DNA from 3 places in the Marinomonas sp. 63XJN7_7_ISO-PGPR-S23-202 genome. Region 1 is predicted to be linked to each of the others. Evidence: predicted binding sites of a transcription regulator. Region 1 holds the regulator's gene; each other region holds the start of a gene.

Region 1 (4,824 bases):
AATGAGTGCCGCCAAAAAGCATAATATGCAAAGTAAGCTGACCTCACAAAAACCCAGAAGTGCGTCGCCTGCTGGTGGCGTTGCATCGGCATCATTGGATGTCTTGATGGGGTCGGGGAAAACGACTCGTAAGGTTGAGGCGACGAAATTTATCAACCCTGATGCTCCAGTCCCCACGGTGAAAGATGTGAAAATGCCAACCTTGGTGCGCTTTGAAGGCAAGCAATTTCGCTGCATGGTGATTCAATTTAGTAAGCAAGACGCTACCATGCTAATAAAGAGCGATGACGTGATTCCTCAGGTATTGGGACAATCTGTTTTGGATTTAGAGTTTGAGGGCAAGGTCAATCGCCTAAATTATTATGTCCAATCCGTCGCCACCACTGAGAAGAAACATGATTCAACCTTTTTAACCGTTGGTTTAGGGCTGATTGACCAAGATGCTGAAAAAGAAGCGTTTATCAGTAAGCTGTTTGATAGCTTATAGTGTTATTTATTGAACCCTTATCACCCCCTCCCAGCCTCCCCCTTGGTAAGGGGGAGGAGCGAAACAGTTCCCTTTGGTAGGATGAGCCGTAGTTCCCTCCCAGCTCCGTTGGAAGGGGCTGGGTTGAGGAATATCGTGTTCCCTCCCCTTATTTAAGGGGAGGGTTAGGGTGGGGTTTATTGGTCTTTTGCAATAGGTTCTTTGTCATCCTCAACATTTTTTTCTATTGCAGAAAACGCCGGGATATCATCCGTCCGCACACGGTTGGCAGGGAAATGACAAGAGAAGCGACTACCACGGTTGAGTTCGCTAAGGATCTGTAACTTAGCATCATGGTGCATGAGGACATGCTTGACGATGGCTAAACCTAAGCCCGTGCCGCCCGTTTTGGTGCTGCGGCCTTTATCTACGCGGAAAAATCGCTCCGTTAAGCGCGGAATGTATCTTGGGTCTATGCCCAAACCTTGGTCGGCTACTGAAAACACGCCACTAAATTCATTGGATTCCCACTTCACCTTGATGTCACCACCATCTGGCGAGTACTTGATGGCGTTGACCACCAAATTAGAAAACGCACTGTAGAGCTCGTTGTAAGAACCGTACAAACGTGCTTTTTCTGGAATATCAATGTCTAATGTATGCTTGTCAGTAAGCAGTGGTGACGCAATTTTCTTAATCGCCTCTGCCCAAGAAGACACCTCGTGCCAATGCTCTTCCTCCCGTTTATCATTGCTTTCTAAACGCGATAGCAGCAATAAATCTTCGATTAAATGTTCCATGCGCTCCGACTGCTCAGACATGTTGGTGATGCCTTTTTGCATGCTGGCGGGCAGGGAGTCTTGGAACATTTCTAACGTTTCCAAGTAACCTTTGATGACCGTTAAAGGGGTTTTTAGCTCGTGGGAAGCATTGGCGACAAAGTCTTTGCGCATTTCTTCAAGCAGATGCAGTCTTGTGACATCGCGGATAAAAATCAAATGATCATTTTTATCATACAAGGTGGTTTGGACTTCTAAATAAACGCCCTCTTTGGCCGGTGACTTAATCACCAGCGGTTCTCCAAAACGTTTTTGGGTAAAGTAACGAAAAAATTCTGGGTTGCGAACAATATTGGTAATGGGTTGACCACGATCGACTGGGCGCATTAGGCCTAAAAAGTGCCCGGCCGAGTTATTCCACCACTCTAAGTTGCCTTGGTTATCGGCCATAATGACGCCTTCTTTTAGGGCGGCGGTAGAATTCTCGATACGATTCAGGGCTTGGCGCATGCGGCGCTTCGATTTACGCTGCTTTTTCTGTAAACGGTAGACAACATCGAAGATATCTCCCCAGATGCCATCCGATTCAGGAGGCGCACCTCGTCCTGAGTGGCGTAGCCAATAATGAAATTGGTAAAGTTGATACAGCTGCCAATACAATGTTCCCAATAAAAACAAAAGTACAACGGCTTGTAAGTGGTTTATGATAAAACCGATGACGATGCAGGCCAAAAGCCCTAAAGACCAGCGAATTATTGCTCTTCGCCAAACTGCTTTCATATTATATGACTAAGTCCTTTTCGGAGAGAAGCGGTAGCCAGTCCCTCGAACGGTTTGAATCAAAAAGTCATGGCTGCTACCAATGGCTTTACGTAAACGGCGAATATGTACATCAACGGTACGTTCTTCCACATAAACATTACCGCCCCATACCTGATCCAATAATTGTGCCCGTGAATAGGCTCTTTCTTGGTGAGTCATGAGGAATTTTAGCAAGCGGTACTCCGTTGGCCCCATATCAAGTGGCTTGCTGTCAATGGTAACGCGTTGGCTAATAGGATCAAGGGTTAACCCTTCAATTTCTATTGGCTCATCTACCCCTTGAGGGGTGGCTCGACGCAACACGGCTTTCAGTCTGGCAACTAATTCTCGTGGTGAGAAGGGCTTGGTAATGTAATCGTCAGCACCGACTTCCAACCCTTGAATTTTGTTGTCTTCCTCACTTTTCGCCGTCAACATAATGACGGGAATTTCCGCTGTTGCACTGTCTTTTTTAAGGCGACGAGTCAGTTCTATACCACTGCTCCCTGGCATCATCCAGTCGCAGAGAATCAAATCAGGTCGATGGTCGACAATGATTTCGTGGGCTTGTTGACTATTTTCTGCTTCCATATATTCGTATCCCGCCATTTCTAAGGCGACGGCGATCATTTCGCGAATGGAAGACTCATCATCAATGATTAATACTTTTTTACCGGTCACAGGATCTACCCTCATCTCAGGAACGGTTTAATTAAAACGTCTTAGTATGACAGTTATATGAAAATGTCACATATTCGCCATATATTACACAAATAGTAAGCTAGCAGCGATGCCAATAAAGATACAGTAACCAATTCGGTTATTGTCTAAGAAAGCATGGAAGCAGGCTTGTCGGTCACGTTCTTTGGCTTTTTGGTATTGCATCCCAAATAATCCCAAACTGATGATAAGCGACACAAAGTAGATCCAGTTAAGGTGGGCCAATATTCCGATCCAGACCAACAGGGATAACGTCAGACCTTGTAGACAGAGAATAACAAGTAAATCGTATTTGCCGAAAAGGATCGCGGTGGATTTAATGCCGACTTTTAAATCGTCGGGTCGGTCTGTCATGGCATAGTAGGTGTCATAGGCAATGGTCCAGAAGCAGTTTGCCACAAACAGCATCCACAACTTGGGGTCTAGCAGATCCCCGCCTTGGGCGCTGTATGCCATGGGAATCGCCCAAGAGAACGCCAAGCCAAGAAATAACTGGGGCAGGTGGGTGTAGCGCTTCATAAAGGGGTACAGTGCCGCTAGCCCTAAGCCGACGAAAGACAGCAAAATGGTTCGTAAATCGGTACACAGCACTAACAAAAAGCTCAGTACGACCAAAAAGGCGAACAGCCCCAGCGCTTCTTTTTCGGACACACGGCCAGACGGTAAAGGACGATTCTTTGTTCGCTCAACGTGGCCATCGACTTTTCGGTCGGCATAATCATTGATGACACAGCCTGCGGAACGCATGCTAAACACTCCCAGAACAAAAATGACAATAAGATGCCACTGGGGCCAGCCATCGGCCGCTAGCCAAAGGGCCCATAGGGTTGGCCACAGCAAGAGTAGGGAGCCAATAGGACGATTAAAACGCGTTAAGTCGGCGTAATCTTTAAGCTTGTTCATGGGAGTCCATTGATTTAGTCGTCAGAATTAGGCGAAGCCGCCTTTATGTTATGCCATTGTCTCGAAAAATGCTTCACTGACCAAGATACCAGAGCCAAATTGTTGGAAAACAGAGCGTCTTGCCCAGACTTTGGTATGGTGATTGGTAAATAAGCCTTTGGGAAGGGCCGCTACCTCAATAGGGCTGCGTTTAAGTGCCCTATGCTTAAACAAATAACCGCCTAATGGTTTATTGTGCAAATGTTTCACTTGTCGCCAATGACCTCGTAAGGCGTTGGCTGGGATAATGGAGCGGGCGTATATAACGGTTCGACCATCGACTTTTAATAATACCGTGCGAACACGCGCAGCATCGCGTGGCTTCATGTTGAGTCGTCGTTTTTCACGCGGCGTTGCTTTTCCCCAACCATCCTCAATAACCTCTACCGTGAGTTGGCCTCTTTTTTTCAACTCTGCGGTGATGGATTGACTGGTCGTGAGCCAAAACCAAAGTGACGCCGGAATTTGCTGTTTGCTAATTTGTTTTAAGGGTTGCCAACGGTAGTGCAAGGCAAGTGTCAGATGATGATTTAATTGCATGTTAGGCCAATCGTTAAGAGCCCTTTTATCGACACTGGTGTTTCTGCCAGTGCATAAAGGTCTCGATTAGTGACATGGCTATTATATTGAGGTTTCGCAACCTTGTCCCATAGAACAATGCATAAAAAAGCCTCGCCTTTATGTCCAACGTCATGGTGGAACATCGAGGTGAGGCTGTTGATCCTATTTGTTTAGTTAACAGGGAATCAGTATCAATGGTTCAAAATTTGGCTTAGGAACAATTGCGTACGGTCGTGTTGTGGATTATTGAAAAACTCATGGGGCTCATTGGCCTCCACAATTTCTCCCGCATCCATAAAGACCACGCGATCAGCCACGGTTTTAGCAAAGCCCATTTCATGGGTCACACAAACCATGGTCATTCCTTCTTCTGCCAGCTGCACCATAACATCAAGTACTTCTTTGATCATTTCTGGATCAAGGGCGGAAGTGGGCTCATCAAATAACATGATGCGTGGCTGCATACACAGTCCGCGAGCAATTGCCACACGCTGCTGTTGTCCTCCAGAAAGTTGACCTGGGTACTTTAATGCTTGGTTGGCAATTTTTACGCGC
Region 2 (4,824 bases), 1.3 Mb from region 1:
TAATTATCACCGTCTTTTAGGTCGACATACATGATTTCATAAGATATTGGCACTTTAAATGTGGCGGCCATAGCATGGGTGGTAACAGCTCCAAGAAGAAGTGAGCTGGCAAGGAAAATTGATTTTTTAAAGCGCATATATTGGCTCCCTAAAAAGCGCGATCTTTGTTATCACGAACTTATATAGTAAAAATATTATTATTCGAAACTGGTTCGAACTCCGTATCGAGCGTCAATTTATCACAAACAGATGGCAAGTTAAGAGAAAACAGCACTTTTTATACACGATTTCCCAATTTTGACTTGATTCGACACCACAAGCTATTCTGATAAGACTATCTTTTATAACATTTTTTTATAAATTTAAGGGGATTCAACTTAACCCAGCGGGCCGTGTGGGCCACCGCCACGATGATCTCCTCCAGTATATACATCCTCCTTTTGCGCTTGCGTGGTGCTTTCTTTTTTCACGGCCTTGTCCGACGTTTCCATACTGGTCTTAGCATCAGGCACACCATAAGCCCCTGCTGGCCCTCCACCACGATGGTCTCCTCCTTTATAGCCTGTGTTATCCAGAGACGAGCATGCCGTTAAACCAAGCAGCACAACGCTCGGTATGATCACCCTGCTCATTTCTAAAAGTATTTTCATCTCAATACCTTATTCCATTTTCATAAAGCGAATCCTAAGAGCCTTAGTCGGTAAAAGCAAACAGTCCCTCTCATTAAGTGCTGCCTTTTCTGACAGACAGAGTAAGAAAAGGAGTAATACGACGGGTGGTTGAACCACTTTCAGTATGTCGTAGTGTCGATACTTAACATGACTGAAATACTCTTCAATCTGCCAACTTTCATATCAGTGGTTCAAGGAGTGTTTAGCATCATGATGGCCTCTTTTTCGCTGTCAGCACACATTCTCTACACGCGAAGATAAATGCTTCCCCCAAAAACGAAAACAACGGCAACAGGCCATGTCTCAGTCCATTTTGATAAAAAAGATATGATGGTGGTCTTCATCTCCATGTGGGCACCAGCTGTAAAAAAGCTGACAAAGTTGGTGGTCACTATGTCTCTCCAAAAGCTGGCAGAGACTACTGGAAAAGCGCTCAATGGGTATCTGACTCTAAAGGTCTTGCAAAGGCAGCTGATATCAGGATTAGATTACAAAGCCAGCTTAGGGCACGCTGTAGTGATTCATGATGCAAGCGGGGCGCGGATTGGCTGTGGTATTTTAGAAAAGTAGTCGTCCCTACGGTAATCAATGTCAAAATGGGCTGTCGAAGCAGCCCACTTTTGATTAATCTACAGCCGTTAGTTCCCCATCAAATTTGCCTTAATAATATACAATTGCGCCGCGTCTATTGTATTACCATTCAAGTACTTCTGTTCTAGCTTGCCCTTGGTAGACCAAGTGGCAAAATCATCATCATTTAATATCCCTAGGTGATGGGGATCAATTACCCACATGCCTTCCATTTTATCATGCGGATAGGAAACCGCTTTGGCCACATTAACGACCAGCGACTTACTAACAGGATAAATGCCCTTTTGCGCTAGTGCATCCCAGCCATTTTTCTCCGTATACTGCTCAAGTGTCAAGCCATTAATCATCAAGCCATGGCTGGCATCGCGGGTAACGGATGAAGACAAAGCGACTGTAGACAAAGGCGTTCCGCTGTTTAAATCAATTCGATAAATTTTCTTTTGCACATTAGGGTTCGCCTTACCATTCGGGCCACCTAACAAGAACCCTCCGTCGCGCTCATCAACCAAAAATTCATGACTATTTAAGTCTGCTAACTCAGAATTCGAATTTTGCGCTTTATCTTGACGATAGAGGTATTGCTCCGTTTTGCCTGTTTCAAGGTTCACCGTGACAATGCGCGTTAGATCCCCTTTTTGAGCCGCTTTATTTGGATTGCGCATTGTTGATTGCATGATGCCAACCAAGGTTTTCTGATCTGGCGTCACAGCCAACCCTTCCATACCACGGTTAGGGCGACGATGGGCAAATACTTCTGGCAAATGAAACACATCGCGGGCGTCACTCTTAAATGGGTTAATACGACCGATCTCAACGCCGTTGCTATCGTAATGGACGATATGAGGCCCATACTCATCACTTACCCAAAAGGTACCATCTTTCATGGCCACGAGGCCTTCACTGTCTAAGCCATAATCATCCACTTTTATCGGATTAGTGACTTTGTTATAAGGCTTAGCATCGTCCATTAAAATAGGCTTACCATCAACATGATAAGGGGTTTCCCCTGTGCCGCCCAGTGCGGGAGAATTTGGTAGCCCTGTAATAGGTTGTCCATCAGGACGACGTAGTAAGATGGTATCTACCTGACGAATTTGACCGTTATCCTCTACCTCAAACAAACCAATCCGAGGGGTATAATTTGGCACAGGGAAAATCTTACCTTTGCCATAATCCCCTTTATAGCTCGCATTCGGACCACGATCCGTCAGGGCGTAAAATTGATTGGCTTGATTTGGGTTGCCAGTCATGGAAGAGCCATAACCGCCATTACGAATTTCAAATGGCTTATGGGTTTTGTCATCAATCAAATCATGACGTAACACGGTATAGGGTAAATAACTCCCCGTTTTCGGAAAAGACTCAACAAACTGGGGCGTTTTTGACATAGAAGACTGACTAGCACAACCTGATAACACGCCTGCACACAGCACACCTGCAAACCACAACTTATTCATAACGCATCCTCTTATGTTATAGGGCGCTTAAGCGAACGCCAATTTGTCAACATAAGGTAAAGAATTAGCATGACAGTTTGATTAAAAGCCAGCAGTTGCTTTAAAAGCAGGCCTAACAACAGCGTATGAAGAGCAATTCATGACACCTAATAAGGACTAAAAAAACGTTCCCGTTCGAATGCGGTCAATAACGGCTTCCAGGTCTTCAAGCAAAAAAGGTTTACTCAAAAAATCATTCATACCTGACTCAAGGCATTTATGTCTTACCTCCTCTTCAACATGAGCGGTAAGTGCAATAATCGGTGTTTCACTTCTTCCTGTGTTTTTCTCCACTTGTCGAATAGCAGCAGTGGCCAAAAAACCGTCCATATCGGGCATATTACAATCCATAAAAATGGCATCGTAATGCTTGTTCTCAGTAAACTTTTCCAGCGCCATCCGTCCCGTTTCAACCACATCAACAGCACAACCCAATTTACAAAGCAATTGCTCACAGATCATTTGATTTATTTTATTATCTTCAGCTAATAAAATATGTAAAATACTTGGCATCTCAGTATGAATACCGGACTCATTTTCTGAGATAGACAATAATCTTTTTTGAGTTTCATCCGTTATGGTAAATGGAAGTTCGACAGTAAAAACACTTCCCACACCAAGGGTGCTCTCTACGGAAATCGTTCCCCCCATAAATTCAACCAGGCGTTGCGTAATACTCAGTCCCAATCCAGTCCCACGAATATTTGAATTAAATTGATTGACCTGATAAAACTGATCAAAAATATGTTGTCGATGTTCTGGGGCAATACCAATCCCCGTGTCAGCCACAGCAAAATGCAATGTCAGAGTATTGTCATCACGATTTTTTTGACAAGAGACCTTAATGGTTATTTCACCTTCATCCGTAAATTTGAAGGCATTGCCAATAAGGTTATAGAGCACTTGGTGAAGTCGATAAGGGTCGCCCAACACCCATTCAGGGACATCATCCACGGTGCAAGTCAGCTTTATCAGCTTTTTTTCAAACTGTACTGATAATAACAACACCGCCTCATTAACCACATTGCGAGGGTTAAATAGCAGCTGTTCTAATGCCAGTTGTTTTGCATCCATTTTAGAGTAATCAAGAATATTATTAATAATGTGCATCAATGTTCGACCAGCATTATTGATCACATTGACTTGCTGCTGTTGTTGCTCGTTCAGATCACTCATAGCCAATAATTGAGCCATACCAAGCACACCATTCATGGGCGTTCTTATTTCATGGGTCATCGACGCGAGAAAATCCGCTTTCGCCTGAGCAGCCTGCTCGGCGGCAACTTTCGCCTTTTCCAATTCAGCGGCCTGAGCGGATAGGCGCAAATTATCATTCAGTGCTTGCCAGTAAGTGCGATGTTGCTGCTTTCCTGTCTCGAAAATAAACAAGCCATAACCCAGTATTAAACAAGCAATGGTATAGCTCCCAGGTGCCTCTAAAAATATTCCGGCGGCTAAAGCAAAGGGGACGCAGATAAGAAAACAATAGAGGCGCAATATTTTATAACTAGGAGCCAAGACATTAACCCCCCCAATACTAAGACAAGCCGCTGACATCATATTAATTGTCACCGCGAGATCAACTGAGGGATTAACAAAAAACAACCATGCAGAACAGCTCCCCCACACGATTGCAGATGCCAAATAGAGAAAACAGTAGTGAGTGTAGTAAGGAGAAACGTTTATCTCATTGGCTGAAAAGAGCTTATTAAACAAAGCCAAGCGATAAATCTGCAATACCAAAAAGCACACAGAAAAAACACCAATAATAAATAGGTGCTCGCGCGCAGTTGTTGAGCTAAAGACAGCTCCCCAAAAGGCAAATAAATAAAATATCCCGCCGTACCTGGAACGTCTGGCAATATCTTTTAAGCTAATATCACTAACTTGACTATCATCAAGCCTATAAAATGCATTCTTCAAAAAAGCTCTCAGAATTTCATGGGGGTTAAGAGTCTTACCTGCATCAAAAAAAAGATACCAGTGGACTCAATCATAGAACATTTCAAAAATATTGAGAACTAATAAGTCAGTTTTCCTCTTAAAAGAAAAGCGGCTTTTCAGGG
Region 3 (4,824 bases), 680 kb from region 1:
CACCTCAACAGACAGGAGAAACACCATGAAAAACAATTACAAATACGATAGCTTAGGTAATTTAGATACGGACTATTACGTTGAAAAAGCCTATGAAATGCGTCGTGTATACTTTGCTCTTATGATGAAAAAAGCCGTTGCCAGCGTAAAAAATATTTTCTCTGGTTTCACCACTGCACGTCATTCACAAGGGCATACTGCTAACTAATTTTTCTACACAACGTTTCACTCAGCAAGCGGTGAAATGGACTTAGTTAGCTGGCTTTGTATACCTAAGCCATAGCAATAACTAAGAGCTTTCTGTAACCGATCGAAGTGCAACAAGAATAATATCGATCTGGCTACAGCTCTTCTTTTTCTCTCTAGAACATCTTGTCTTTTTCCCATCATCTTACTATTTTTCTTTTTCACACTACGTAGACTACCTATTTTGTTACGTGTTTAATAAGTTGCTGAACCATACCAAAACCTATCCGTCATGAAATCGTCATAATTTAGACATAAAATCATTTAACATACATGGATGGGCAATCGATAACATTTGGATAATAAACAATGAGCCAAATAGATGAACTGCAATTATTAAATAAAATCATCCAAGACGGCTTAATCACACCAGTATTTCAGCCCATATATGATTTGTCTAACGGGGCTATCTATGGTCATGAGGCGTTATCGCGAGGCCCCAAAAACAGCGCCTTGTTTAACCCTGATGCACTATTTTCTCTTGCCACAAAAAAAGGCCTGCTTCATGAGTTAGAGCTTTTATGCCGAGAACGAGCCTTATCACGTTTTGCGAAATTAGCACTAGAAGGGCGCTTATTTTTAAATGTGAGCGCCTCTCTGCTTAGCTCTCCTTTACACCAAAAAGGTATGACGCTGGAAATTCTGAATAATTTAGGCTTGGACCAAAAACGTATCGTCATCGAGCTATCAGAACAACATCAATATGACCACAATGGCCTATCAAGAATCAGTGTAAAACATTATCGAGACATGGGATTTCACGTTGCCATTGACGATTTAGGCGTCGGTTATTCAGGGTTGCGTCTTTGGTCAGAACTGCAACCTGAGATCGTCAAAATAGACAAACACTTTATTCATAACATCGACAAAGACGAAATAAAACGTGAATTTGTACGCTCTATTTTGAGCATTTCACAACGTTTAAAATGCACTCTGATTGCCGAGGGCATCGAAACGCAACAAGAGCTGGATCAACTAATTGACCTCGGCATTGAGTATGGACAAGGCTATTTTTTAGGTCACCCAACGGACAAACCCGCGTTTTCCACTCATCCTTATTTGAAGAAACAGGCACAAAGGCGAGCCGTATTTGAAGTGGACCATTCAGAAACAGTACGTTCCTTGTCGCGATTGACACCAACAGTCCAAATCGACAGCCACTTGGACGAAGTCTCAAACCTGTTTAAAGAAAATCAGGAAGTGCATTCTATTCCGGTGTTAAAAGACGAAAAGCCAGTAGGTGTTATACGACGTCATCAGCTCCACGAGCTCTTTTCTACCCCTTATGGGCGGGCACTGTACGAGCATAAATCGGCCACTTTATTACTCAACGAAGACATCATTGTGGTCGAAAGCAATATCAGCCTATCGACAGTGTCTACGTTAGTGACCAATCAGGAAGCCGATACTTTGAACAATGAAATTGTCATTGTGCATAACGGTAAATTCCTTGGTACGGGGTCCTTAAGAGATCTGCTAAGACGCATTACAGAACTGAAAATCCAAAATGCGACCTACTCCAATCCACTGACTCTCCTGCCTGGCAACGTCCCCATCAATCAAGAGGTCATGCGTCGCTTATCCAATCATGAAAACTTTCATGTGGCGTATTTTGATCTCAACGACTTCAAACCGTTCAATGATTATTTTGGCTACTCCATGGGGGATGAAGTGATCCAGCTGGTCAGCAATTTGATTAAAAATATCATAGAGCCGACACGTAACTTTATTGGTCATGTGGGTGGTGACGATTTTATCGTTATTTTTGCAGACGACAATTGGCAAGAACAGTGTCAGACGGTACTCGATCAGTTTGCTCAACAAGTACGACAATTTTACACCCAAGAAACCTTGCAAGCCGATGGTGTATGGGGGAGTAGTCGACAAGGCGAAAAGGTTTTTCACCCCGTGCTAAGCTTATCCGTGGGCGTTGTCGATTTGCGAGCAGAACAAGGATTAAACCATCATCAAGTGGCAGAATTAGCGGCATTAGCGAAAAAGTCAGCAAAACAAAAAGGTGGCAACCATCTTTATATTCAACCCTACCAACGTACGTACTCTCGCTCTACTTTACAAGAACCATCATAAAAATAAAGTAACTTATGACACACTTCCATAATGGGGTTGAAATGTGTCACCGTCCTCAAACTGTCATGACATTGTCTCAGGCCTGTCATGTTTCTTCCTTAATCTAACCTTAAAACCATAGCGTTAGCCATAGGACGAAACGATGCAAACGACTTTTCGAACGGTGTTTATATCCGATGTGCACTTAGGGACTAAGGCATGTCAGGCCGCCCATTTACTGGATTTCCTTACCACGATAAAAACAGACACTTTATACCTAGTGGGCGATATTATTGACCTTCAAGAAATGCGTCGTAAAGCACATTTTATCGACCTCCACTATCGGATTGTAGAACGTATTTTGTATATGGCAAAAAATGGCACTCAAGTCATTTATATTCCTGGCAACCATGATGCTTTTTTTCGTCAATTTACAGGGCAAACACTATCGGGCATCGAGATTCGTCTTAACGCTCGCCATACCACGGCCGATGGCCGACATTTCCATGTAAGTCACGGCGACGAGTTCGATCAAATGGTTAAAATCAGCCCATTGATGCTTGCCATTGGTGATCGTGCACATAGTGCTATGTTGTCACTAAATCAGTGGATTAATGGCGTGCGGCGTTTTATTCGGCTCCCCTATTGGTCCCTCGCTGGCTACCTAAAAAGCCATATCGGCAAAGCCAAGGAGTTCATCCATCGCTTTGAAACAGCAGCCCTCAAATCCGCTAAAAGCAAACACCTTGATGGCTATATTTGTGGTCATATTCACTTCGCTTCGTTTCTATTAAAAGAGGGAACGTTGTATTGCAACGATGGTGACTGGGTTGAACATTGCACCGCTCTCACCGAGTCAAAAACAGGCGAACTCAACCTACTTCACTGGTCAGAACAACCTAAACACCTTGCAACAGAGCCTCAAGATGAGCAATGGCAAGGCAATCCGCTAAGCCGCCAACCTAATTAGGTTTCCTTGACCTCCCCCATACATTGAAAAATATAGTGCGCTATTTAATTTCTTGACATTAAATAGCGCACTATCTAATATAAAACACATCCAGATAAAAGAACAAGGTAAGTCAGCCATGCAAGACACTCCCAAGTTAAATGAGCTTTTATGTTTTTCGCTCTATTCAACGTCTCTGGCGATGAATAAGTTGTATCGAAAACTCTTAAAGCCGTTGGGCATCACTTACCCGCAATATCTGGTGTTAATTCTACTTTGGCAACATAAGTCTTACCCTATGACCAATATTGGTGAAGATTTGTTCTTAGATTCAGCAACGCTGACCCCCTTATTAAAAAGAATGGAAAGTGCCAATTTAGTGACACGTCGTCGAGATAAGCAAGATGAACGACATGTGATTATTGAGTTAACGAAGCAAGGTCAAGCATTAGAAGACCAGGTAGAAAGTGTTTTTCAAGAGGCTATTTGTGCTTCTCAACTGTCGTTAGAAGACATTGGTAGGACCAAACATGTAGTGGATACATTGAGGCAAAATCTCATTCATTACAACGATAGCCACTAACCAACAGGGGGCGTTACCTTATAACCCCCTTGTGATAACCCGTTTAAACGATGACAAAACAGGAGTCAGATATGACAGCATTAAACCAAGTACTATACACTGCTCACGCAACGTCTAAAGGTGGACGCACTGGCGAATCAAAATCCGACGATGGTAAATTATCTGTCACTCTTAGCACGCCAAAAGAACTAGGTGGTAATGGCGGTGAAGGGACTAACCCTGAACAACTATTCGCAGCAGGCTACTCTGCGTGTTTCATGGGGGCATTGCAATTAGTGGCTTCTCAACAGCAAGCAAAATTGCCAGCAGACAGCACAATTGATGCGGCTATCAGCATTGGACCAATCGACCATGGTTTTGGTATTGCCGCGAAATTGACGGTTAACTTACCAGGAATGGATAAAGCGCAAGCAGAGAAGCTGGTTGATGATGCTCACCAAGTTTGCCCATATTCCAACGCCACTCGTAACAACATTGATGTTACCTTAGCCGTTAATGTATAAACGTCTAGGTTTGCTCACTAACCTAGAACGCTCTATTTTATGAGCAAAATGGTTTTAAAAAAGGGCGTCTCAACATGAGAAGCCCTTTTTTATGAACGGTTATTTGTTCTTGTCTATCAAAGCAGTCGTCAAGCCTATTTATGAGCCAACGATGAGACAGTTACGGCCTTTTGATTTGGCTAAATATAAGGCATCATCTACTCTTGAGAGAAGCGTGTCCGTTGAATCTTCTGCACGAAAATTGCTGATGCCAACACTGATGCTGGTCGATACCGTTTTATGATCACATGAGAGTCGATACGAAGCCACTCCATCGCGTACTTTTTCCATCAAAGCAATGGCCTTTTCTTGAGAATATCGAGGCAGTATGACAAGAAATTCCTCGCCGCCCCATCGGCCTAACAAGCCATGATCATTAATGATGTTATTCATTAATTTCCCCAAAGCCACTAAAACATCATCCCCCACCTGATGAC

Evidence for each region. Region 1 encodes PhoB, which activates phosphate uptake and scavenging genes when phosphate is short. Its sites were predicted from a motif close to TGTCATANNNNTGTCANA; they were not measured.
Region 2: a site for PhoB is predicted at 2,788-2,805, ahead of AC0VYG_RS17800 (esterase-like activity of phytase family protein). Genes of this name have one in related genera too.
Region 3: a site for PhoB is predicted at 2,396-2,413, ahead of AC0VYG_RS02640 (UDP-2,3-diacylglucosamine diphosphatase). Genes of this name have one in related genera too.

The regions. Positions count from the first base shown of each region.
Region 1 is NZ_CM149677.1:5,099,952-5,104,775, reverse strand. Features, by position in the region: gene AC0VYG_RS23505 (response regulator) at 1-487, shown strand, start outside; gene phoR (phosphate regulon sensor histidine kinase PhoR) at 664-2,025, opposite strand; gene phoB (phosphate regulon transcriptional regulator PhoB) at 2,035-2,727, opposite strand; gene ubiA (4-hydroxybenzoate octaprenyltransferase) at 2,812-3,669, opposite strand; gene AC0VYG_RS23485 (chorismate--pyruvate lyase family protein) at 3,718-4,248, opposite strand; gene AC0VYG_RS23480 (amino acid ABC transporter ATP-binding protein) at 4,461-4,824, opposite strand, start outside.
Region 2 is NZ_CM149677.1:3,834,911-3,839,734, forward strand. Features, by position in the region: gene AC0VYG_RS17785 (YccT family protein) at 1-137, opposite strand, end outside; gene AC0VYG_RS17790 (hypothetical protein) at 378-650, opposite strand; gene AC0VYG_RS17795 (hypothetical protein) at 933-1,241, shown strand; gene AC0VYG_RS17800 (esterase-like activity of phytase family protein) at 1,310-2,719, opposite strand; gene AC0VYG_RS17805 (ATP-binding protein) at 2,876-4,510, opposite strand.
Region 3 is NZ_CM149677.1:584,570-589,393, reverse strand. Features, by position in the region: gene AC0VYG_RS02650 (RSP_7527 family protein) at 26-208, shown strand; gene AC0VYG_RS02645 (EAL domain-containing protein) at 556-2,334, shown strand; gene AC0VYG_RS02640 (UDP-2,3-diacylglucosamine diphosphatase) at 2,477-3,283, shown strand; gene AC0VYG_RS02635 (MarR family winged helix-turn-helix transcriptional regulator) at 3,402-3,845, shown strand; gene AC0VYG_RS02630 (organic hydroperoxide resistance protein) at 3,917-4,348, shown strand; gene AC0VYG_RS02625 (diguanylate cyclase) at 4,487-4,824, opposite strand, start outside.